DNA from 2 places in the Clostridium perfringens genome. Region 2 is predicted to be linked to the other one. Evidence: a T-box and tRNA genes for the amino acid it is inferred to sense, from the RefSeq annotation. Region 2 holds a T-box; the other holds one or more tRNA genes.

Region 1 (4,461 bases), 710 kb from region 2:
AAAACCAGTCTCAGTTCGGATTGTAGGCTGAAACTCGCCTACATGAAGCTGGAGTTACTAGTAATCGCGAATCAGAATGTCGCGGTGAATACGTTCCCGGGTCTTGTACACACCGCCCGTCACACCATGAGAGTTGGCAATACCCGAAGTCCGTGAGCTAACCGTAAGGAGGCAGCGGCCGAAGGTAGGGTCAGCGATTGGGGTGAAGTCGTAACAAGGTAGCCGTAGGAGAACCTGCGGCTGGATCACCTCCTTTCTAAGGAATACATCTTAGGACAACTAAGATGATAATGAATTCTGGATAATATCTCTGTTTAATTTTGAGAGACTATCTCTCAAAATTGTTCTTTGAAAATTGCACATAATTTAATTTATAGAAACAACAAGCCAAATTGGCAAAACCAATTTCTATTCTTTGTAAAATGAGAACTATAACTAATATAGGTCAAGCTACAAAGGGCGCATGGTGAATGCCTTGGCATCAGGAGCCGATGAAGGACGTGATAAGCTGCGATAAGCTTCGGGTAGGCGCACATAGCCTGAGATCCGAAGATTTCCGAATGAGGAAACTCACATGGGAAACCCCATGTATCATTAAGTGAATACATAGCTTAATGAAGGTAACCCAGGGAACTGAAACATCTAAGTACCTGGAGGAAGAGAAAGAAAAATCGATTTTCTTAGTAGCGGCGAGCGAAAGGGAAAGAGCCCAAACCGGAAACTTGTTTCCGGGGTTGTGGACATAACATAAAAGTGGAGGCTATTGTAACTGAAGAGAACTGGAAAGTTCCACCGTAGAAGGTAATAGTCCTGTAAGTGAAACGAGAAGACCACGAGTTATGATCCAGAGTACCACGAGACACGTGAAACCTTGTGGGAAGCAGGGAGGACCACCTCCCAAGGCTAAATACTACCTGATGACCGATAGTGAAGCAGTACCGTGAGGGAAAGGTGAAAAGAACCCCGGGAGGGGAGTGAAATAGAACCTGAAACCGTGTGCCTACAACCGCTCAGAGCCCCTTATGAGGGTGATGAGGTGCTTTTTGTAGAACGAGCCAACGAGTTACGGTATGTAGCAAGGTTAAGTACTTAAGGTACGGAGCCGAAGGGAAACCGAGTCTGAATAGGGCGACTAGTTGCATGCCGTAGACCCGAAACCGGGTGACCTATCCATGGCCAGGTTGAAGCGAGGGTAAAACCTCGTGGAGGACCGAACCACGTTGCTGTTGAAAAAGCATGGGATGAGCTGTGGATAGCGGAGAAATTCCAATCGAACCCGGAGATAGCTGGTTCTCTCCGAAATAGCTTTAGGGCTAGCGTCGAGTATGAGTAGTGGAGGTAGAGCACTGAATGGGCTAGGGGGCATAGCGCTTACCGAACCTTATCAAACTCCGAATGCCACATACTTTGAGCTCGGCAGTCAGACTACGAATGATAAGATCCGTGGTCAAAAGGGAAACAGCCCAGATCGTCAGCTAAGGTCCCAAAGTGTAAGTTAAGTGGGAAAGGATGTGAGATTTCTAAGACAACTAGGATGTTGGCTTAGAAGCAGCCATTCATTAAAAGAGTGCGTAATAGCTCACTAGTCGAGAGATCTTGCGCCGAAAATGTAACGGGGCTAAACTTACCACCGAAGCTACGGGCTTGAACTAAGTTCAAGCGGTAGGAGAGCGTCGTAACCGGGCTGAAGTCGTACCGTAAGGAGCGGTGGACTGGTTACGAGTGAGAATGTTGGCATCAGTAGCGAGATGTGGGTGAGAATCCCACAGGCCGAAAACCTAAGGTTTCCTCAGGAAGGTTCGTCCGCTGAGGGTTAGTCGGGACCTAAGCCGAGGCCGAAAGGCGTAGGTGATGGACAACTGGTTGATATTCCAGTACCACTACCATCGTTATTATCGATGGCGTGACGCAGGAGGATAGTGTGTGCTAGCTATTGGATGCTAGTCTAAGCGTTTAGGCAGTGAGAGTAGGCAAATCCGCTCTCATAATGCTGAGGCGTGATGGGGAAGGTTCTACGGAACCGAAGTACATGATTCCACGCTGCCAAGAAAAGCGTCTAGAGAGAGAAGTAGTGCCCGTACCGCAAACCGACACAGGTAGGTGAGGAGAGAATCCTAAGGCCGGCGGAAGAATTACAGTTAAGGAACTCGGCAAATTGACCCCGTAAGTTCGCGAGAAGGGGTGCCTACGAGAGTAGGCCGCAGAGAATAGGCCCAAGCAACTGTTTAGCAAAAACACAGGTCTCTGCTAAAGCGTAAGCTGATGTATAGGGGCTGACGCCTGCCCGGTGCTGGAAGGTTAAGGGGAACACTTAGCGCAAGCGAAGGTGTGAACTTAAGCCCCAGTAAACGGCGGCCGTAACTATAACGGTCCTAAGGTAGCGAAATTCCTTGTCAGGTAAGTTCTGACCCGCACGAATGGCGTAATGACTTGGGCACTGTCTCAACTGTAAATCCGGCGAAGTTGTAGTGCGAGTGAAGATGCTCGCTACCCGCGATTGGACGGAAAGACCCCGTAGAGCTTTACTGTAGCTTAGCATTGAGTTTTGGTATTGTCTGTACAGGATAGGTGGGAGACTAGGAAACCAGGGCGTCAGCCTTGGTGGAGTCAACCTTGGGATACCACCCTGACAGTACTGAAATTCTAACTGGCGGCCATGAATCTGGTCACAGGACATTGTTAGGTGGGCAGTTTGACTGGGGCGGTCGCCTCCTAAAAAGTAACGGAGGCGCCCAAAGGTTCCCTCAGAACGGTCGGAAATCGTTCGAAGAGTGCAAAGGCAGAAGGGAGCCTGACTGCGACACCCACAAGTGGAGCAGGGACGAAAGTCGGGCTTAGTGATCCGGTGGTACCTCGTGGGAGGGCCATCGCTCAACGGATAAAAGCTACCTCGGGGATAACAGGCTGATCTCCCCCAAGAGTCCACATCGACGGGGAGGTTTGGCACCTCGATGTCGGCTCGTCGCATCCTGGGGCTGAAGTAGGTCCCAAGGGTTGGGCTGTTCGCCCATTAAAGCGGCACGCGAGCTGGGTTCAGAACGTCGTGAGACAGTTCGGTCCCTATCCGTCGCGGGCGTAGGAAATTTGAGAGGAGCTGTCCTTAGTACGAGAGGACCGGGATGGACTGACCTCTGGTGTACCAGTTGTTCCGCCAGGAGCACAGCTGGGTAGCTAAGTCGGGAATGGATAAACGCTGAAAGCATCTAAGCGTGAAGCCAACCTCAAGATGAGATTTCCCATAGCGTAAGCTAGTAAGATCCCTTGAAGAACACAAGGTTGATAGGTCGGGGGTGTAAGCATGGTAACATGTTCAGCTGACCGATACTAATAGATCGAGGGCTTGACCAAATATAGTAAATTAAATATGTGCAATTTTGAAAGAACAAAGTTCTTTTAAACATCTGGTGATGATGTTCTTTAGGGTAACACCCGTTCCCATTCCGAACACGACGGTTAAGCCTTTAGAAGCCGATGGTACTGCACGGGAGACTGTGTGGGAGAGTAGGTGGTCGCCAGGTTAGTTTGGCCCCTTGGTCAAGCGGTTAAGACACCACCCTTTCACGGTGGTAACAGGGGTTCGATTCCCCTAGGGGTCACCATTAACTCGATAAGCAATGCTTATCGAGTTTTTTATTTATAAAATTTTTTGTTTGATGAAAATAACTGGCTATGACAGTGTGTTTAAATAAGTTTTAGACATATAAGAAAAAATCTTTTTGTTCAAATAAAAATAAGTTCTCAGTCAATTTGAGAAACAAAATAATGTTTTTAAATGGATCTAAGAGAATCAAATTACATATCTTCTTCATTTCAACCTTGTTAATAAAAGTATTTTTATGTAGAATATAATAACAAGGAATGTAGAAAAAAAGATATTTTATTAATTCATAAAAGGGAAATGTTTATGTTTTTTTATTAACTGAAAAAGACTCATGTTTTTAATTAACATAGATAAGGAATAAAAAAATTATTAATTTATAACTAAAATTAAAAGTTAAATAATATATGAAGAGGTTACCATAGATGAAGTACAATAGTGTTATCAGAAAAGCTATTTTTTTAAGAAGACCAAATAGATTTCAAGCTTATGTAGTTTTAGATGATGAGGAGTTATTAGTTCATGTTCCTAACACTGGAAGGTGTAGAGAGATTTTAAAAGAAGGATGTACAGTTCTTTTAAGAAAAGGAACTACTCCAAATAGAAAAACTCCTTATGATTTAATTGCAGCTTATAAGGGTGAGGTTTTAATAAATATAGATTCTCAGATTCCTAATAAAGTTGTAGAAGAGGCATTAATAAATAAAAAGATAGAAAAGTTAGTAAATTTTAATAATATAAGTAGAGAAAAAACTTTTGGAAATTCTAGATTTGATTTTAAATTACAAGATGATAATGAAAATACATACTTTTTAGAAGTAAAAGGGGTAACTTTAGAGGAAAATGGAGAGACTAGGTTTCCA
Region 2 (4,461 bases):
TCATAATTAGAATGTCCTATAGTATATATCTCCATATAAAACACCTCCAAAATTTAATTATAATACTAAACTAAGATCAATATTGATTTTAACTCTTTTAGAAAATGGTTTATTTTAAAGTTTACAACCCCTATTTAATAACAATATAGATTTTTCACTATATATTAAAAATTATATATAGTTTAAATTTAGAAAGAATTTTTTATTATAAAAATAAAAAAGGTTGTAAGACTAATCTTACAACCTTATAATAAACAAATTATTATCTATTGTTTCTTTGAGCTTTTCTTGCTCTTCTGCAATCTAAGCATCTTACTGGATCATTTTCAAATCCTTTTTCTTTGTAGAAAGCTTGCTCTCCCTCAGTGAATATGAAATCTGCTCCACAGTCTTTACATTTTAATGTTCTATCTGCCATTTTGACATCCTCCTTAAATTTAAAGATTTAAATGGATTAATAAAAATTTTCTTTAAGTTTAAGGAAAATTTTATTCATCTTTTAAAGCTTTTTCTGTTATGTTCTAATTATACCACTAAAAAATTAACATTGCAAGCTTTTTATTAGCATTGTGTTAAAACCTCTTAAAATCAAATTATAGAGCTAAGAATTTTTTAAATCTTTCTCTTACAGCTTCTTCTCCCATAATTTGCATTATTGTATAAAGATCTGGAGTATTAGCTCTGTGAGTTAAAGCTGCTCTTACAGCTCCTGCAACATCAGAAACCATTCCTTTGTATTCTTCTGGGTTCTTTTTATATTTCTTTCTATCAGTAGCATATCCTAATTCTACAGCAACTTCTTTTAAATCTGAGAACCAAGTATCCTTATCTGTATTAAAGTTATATGCTTTTTCATAAGCTTCTATTATTCTCTTAGCTTCTTCTAATTCTAAAGTTTTTGGTAATTCAACATCATTAGCTGTTTCCTTATCAAATAACTCATCAAAGAAGTAGAATATTTTTTCTCTAACTTCATCCCATTTAGCAAAGTCTTTTCTTGGCTTTGGACCTTCTTTATCTATATTGAATACTTCTTTCATCATAGCTTCTTTAGAAGTAACTAAATCATACATTTCTTTATCATACTCTTTAGCCCAGTTTGTATATAAATCATAAACAACTTCTGGTTTCATTTTACAGATAACATCTTTACTTACATCATTTAATTTAACTAAATCAAATAAAGCTCCACTCTTACTCATTTTATCTAGTTCAACTTTGTAATCATGATAATCTGCATCTGGATTTTCTGCTCTCCACTCTTCGAAAGCTGAGTTTATTATATTTAAAAGATATTCAATAACTGATTGAGATGGATATCCTTTTTCACTGTAATAACTTACTGCACTTTCTGGATCTTTTCTCTTTGATAATTTTCTTTTTGAACTTCCATCCATTTTCATTATTGTTGGAATATGAGCATATTTAGGTGCTTCTACTCCTAAAACTTCAAACATTTGAAGATGTATTGGAAGTGATGATAACCATTCTTCTCCTCTTATAACATGAGTAGTTCTCATTAATGTATCATCTATTGCATGAGCAAAGTGATAAGTTGGAAGGCCATCACCTTTTATTATTACTACATCTTGAAGATTTTCTGGGAATGAAACCTCTCCTTTTATCATATCATGAGCAACAACTCTCTTTTCAGGATTTCCAGGTGACTTCATTCTTATAACATAGCTTTCACCAGCTTCAATTCTCTTTATAGCCTCTTCTGGTGATAAATCTCTATATTTAGCAAACTCTCCATAACATCCTGGAGTTAATTTTTCTGCAATTTGTTTTTCTCTTAAAGCTTCTAATTCTTCAGAAGTCATAAAACATGGATAAGCTAATCCTTTTCTTAAAAGATCTTTAACAAAAGCTCTGTATATATCAGCTCTTTGACTTTGTTTATATGGTGCATAAGCTCCCTTTTCTGAGTTTTCACCAGTTATTCCTTCATCAAAATCCATTCCGAAGTTATGCATAGTTTTTATAGTATCATCTATAGCACCTTCAACTTCTCTCTTTTGATCAGTATCTTCTATTCTTAAGTAGAATATTCCACCACTTTGGTGAGCTAATCTTTCATTTATTAATGAAGCAAAAACTCCTCCTATATGTTGAAATCCAGTTGGACTTGGTGCATATCTTAATACTTTAGCCCCTTCTTTTAAATCTCTCTTTGGATATTTTTCAAAATAATATTCCGGTGTTTTGTCTATGTTTGGGAATATTAAATTAGCTAAATTTTCATAACTCATTCTTTTCACTTTCCTTTCTAAATTTATGTAATAAAAAAAGTCCCTCGTCCTAAAAATTAGGACGAAAGACTTAACTTCCGCGTTACCACCTAAATTAGTTAGCTAAGCTAACTCACTCATAATCAATTAAGGGAATTACCCCTAGACCTACTCCTTAAAATTTAAGATTTTCAGTCTAAGCTCCGAAGCTTCTTTCTATAAGATTATTTTTTAGGCTCTCACCCTCCCTAAATCGCTTTAAAATAATTACTTATATACTCTTCTTCATCATAGCACTAAAATATTTCATTTTAAATAACAAACTCTATTATATCAGATTCTTTAAAGTTGTAAACAAAAATATTACCACTCTTAAATATAATTATTTCATAAATTATTATATCATAAATAACCTACTACTATTATTTAGTATATTTCACTTCTTATAAAATACCCTTATTAAAATTATTGATATTTAACTTTTATCTTTATATATTTTTATATTTAGACATAATGAATAAGCTTATAATGTATTTATTATAAAGTTAATATAATAATATTAACTTTACTAAAGGCTCATTTATATTATTTTGTTAGCTTTATATATTATGTTGATTTATTAAATATTTTATATTATAACTAAAAAAATCATATTATAACCTTCATAAAATTAATAGATGCCTTATCTTATATATTCACCTTATTTTTTATGGATTGCTGTACAAATCCCTTCCAAATTCTAAGATTCTCTTTATCCTTTAAAAGTTTATATCTAATATTTTCATCTTGAGAAGAAACACTACATATATTACTTCTAATAATCCAAGCCTTTAATAAAAAGCTTAATTCCTTAGAATAATCCTCAATTTCCTTTGTTAAATAAGAATTATAAATATTAATATTTCTAAGGCTTATGATTTCCTCAATATTTTTGTTATATTCCCTAAGATCATCTTTAATATAATTCTCTTCTTCTCCTAAAAACCATGTCCACAAAATATACTCATATTCCTGTAAGTTACAAATAACCTCTTTGTCATCTAAATGTTCTTTTAAATTCCATAGAGGAATTATACTATTTCCAAATAAATATTTAGATGCAAAGCTATCACACCTAAAACCTAACAGATTATAAAAAAGATTTTGCATAGAAAAACTTTTGTCTTTGTTATTAATTAAATATTCTATTATTTCATGTTTATTACCACATGAATTATTTAAAGTTTCTATAAAATATACTAATAAGGGAGCCTTTGTATAATGTAAAAACTCTATTTTACCATGACTTCTTATGCTTCCCTCTTCCATAGGAATTATTCTAAATCTGCTTGGCTCTTTTAAAGTCATATATAAATATCTAGTATATAAATTTGCCATTTCCTTTTTAAACTTTATATCTAGTCTTTCTTTTAATCCCTCTTCTAAGGATTCTAAAGCTAAGTTTTCATAATAAGTAGCTAAACCCTCTGTTAACCAAAGATTTGGAGGAAGATGATAAACTCTTGATTTTAAAAGATCATCCATAAAGGCATGAAATATTCTATGGGATAATAATTGCCAATCTCTCTTTTTATTCATATCAAAAGTAGCACTTATAACATTTTTCCCACTTCCGCCTAATATATAAGAGTTCTCCTTTTTACTCTTTCTAAGTAAAACTATATTCAAATCTTTCTTATTTAAAGAATCTATTTTAAATAAATCATAATAATAATCACAAATAGACTTTATATTTCTTATAAGCTCTTCCTTACTACTGTCATTTAAAAATGAATTTTCAATACTACTATATAAATGTACTTCTCCATAGTTTTTCATTAAAACTATTTCTTCAAAAAAGCTAAAAGTATATGAAGACTTCATTATTTCATATAGATCGCTCCAAGTACCCCCTACACACTTTGACTTAAAATCATTTTCTTTAAAAGGTATTATACTTTTATAATCCTTTTCACTATAGACTTCACTCTTTATATCTTCTATAAGATTGGTAAAATCTATTTCTAGGATGCAATTTAATTTTAGGTCATCATTCATTGTAAGCATTTCAACTGGTAACATAAGTATTTGTTCACCCATAAAGCTTATTAAATCCTCTTCTATTTCTCCACCTTTTCCATGCTTTCCTAAGTTACCTATTAAAACCTCATATTCTAAAATCAAATCCCTGCTTTTATTATTAATATATATAAAGTTTGAATCGCAATAAAACTCCTCTTTACACTTTATA

The links. The T-box of region 2 lies ahead of gltX (glutamate--tRNA ligase). A T-box ahead of a tRNA ligase gene usually reads a tRNA of that ligase, here a tRNA-Glu.
Region 1: it has a tRNA-Glu gene. The T-box ahead of gltX (glutamate--tRNA ligase) is inferred to sense a tRNA for this amino acid. The anticodon was not compared.

Annotation. Positions count from the first base shown of each region.
Region 1 is NZ_CP065681.1:2,895,607-2,900,067, reverse strand. Features, by position in the region: rRNA gene I6G60_RS13525 (16S ribosomal RNA) at 1-256, shown strand, start outside; rRNA gene I6G60_RS13520 (23S ribosomal RNA) at 444-3,348, shown strand; rRNA gene rrf (5S ribosomal RNA) at 3,401-3,518, shown strand; tRNA gene I6G60_RS13510 (tRNA-Glu) at 3,525-3,599, shown strand; gene sfsA (DNA/RNA nuclease SfsA) at 4,024-4,461, shown strand, end outside.
Region 2 is NZ_CP065681.1:2,181,329-2,185,789, forward strand. Features, by position in the region: gene I6G60_RS10395 (DUF488 domain-containing protein) at 1-35, opposite strand, end outside; gene I6G60_RS10400 (zinc-ribbon domain-containing protein) at 263-418, opposite strand; gene gltX (glutamate--tRNA ligase) at 594-2,252, opposite strand; T-box leader at 2,307-2,532, opposite strand; gene I6G60_RS10410 (hypothetical protein) at 2,919-4,461, opposite strand, start outside.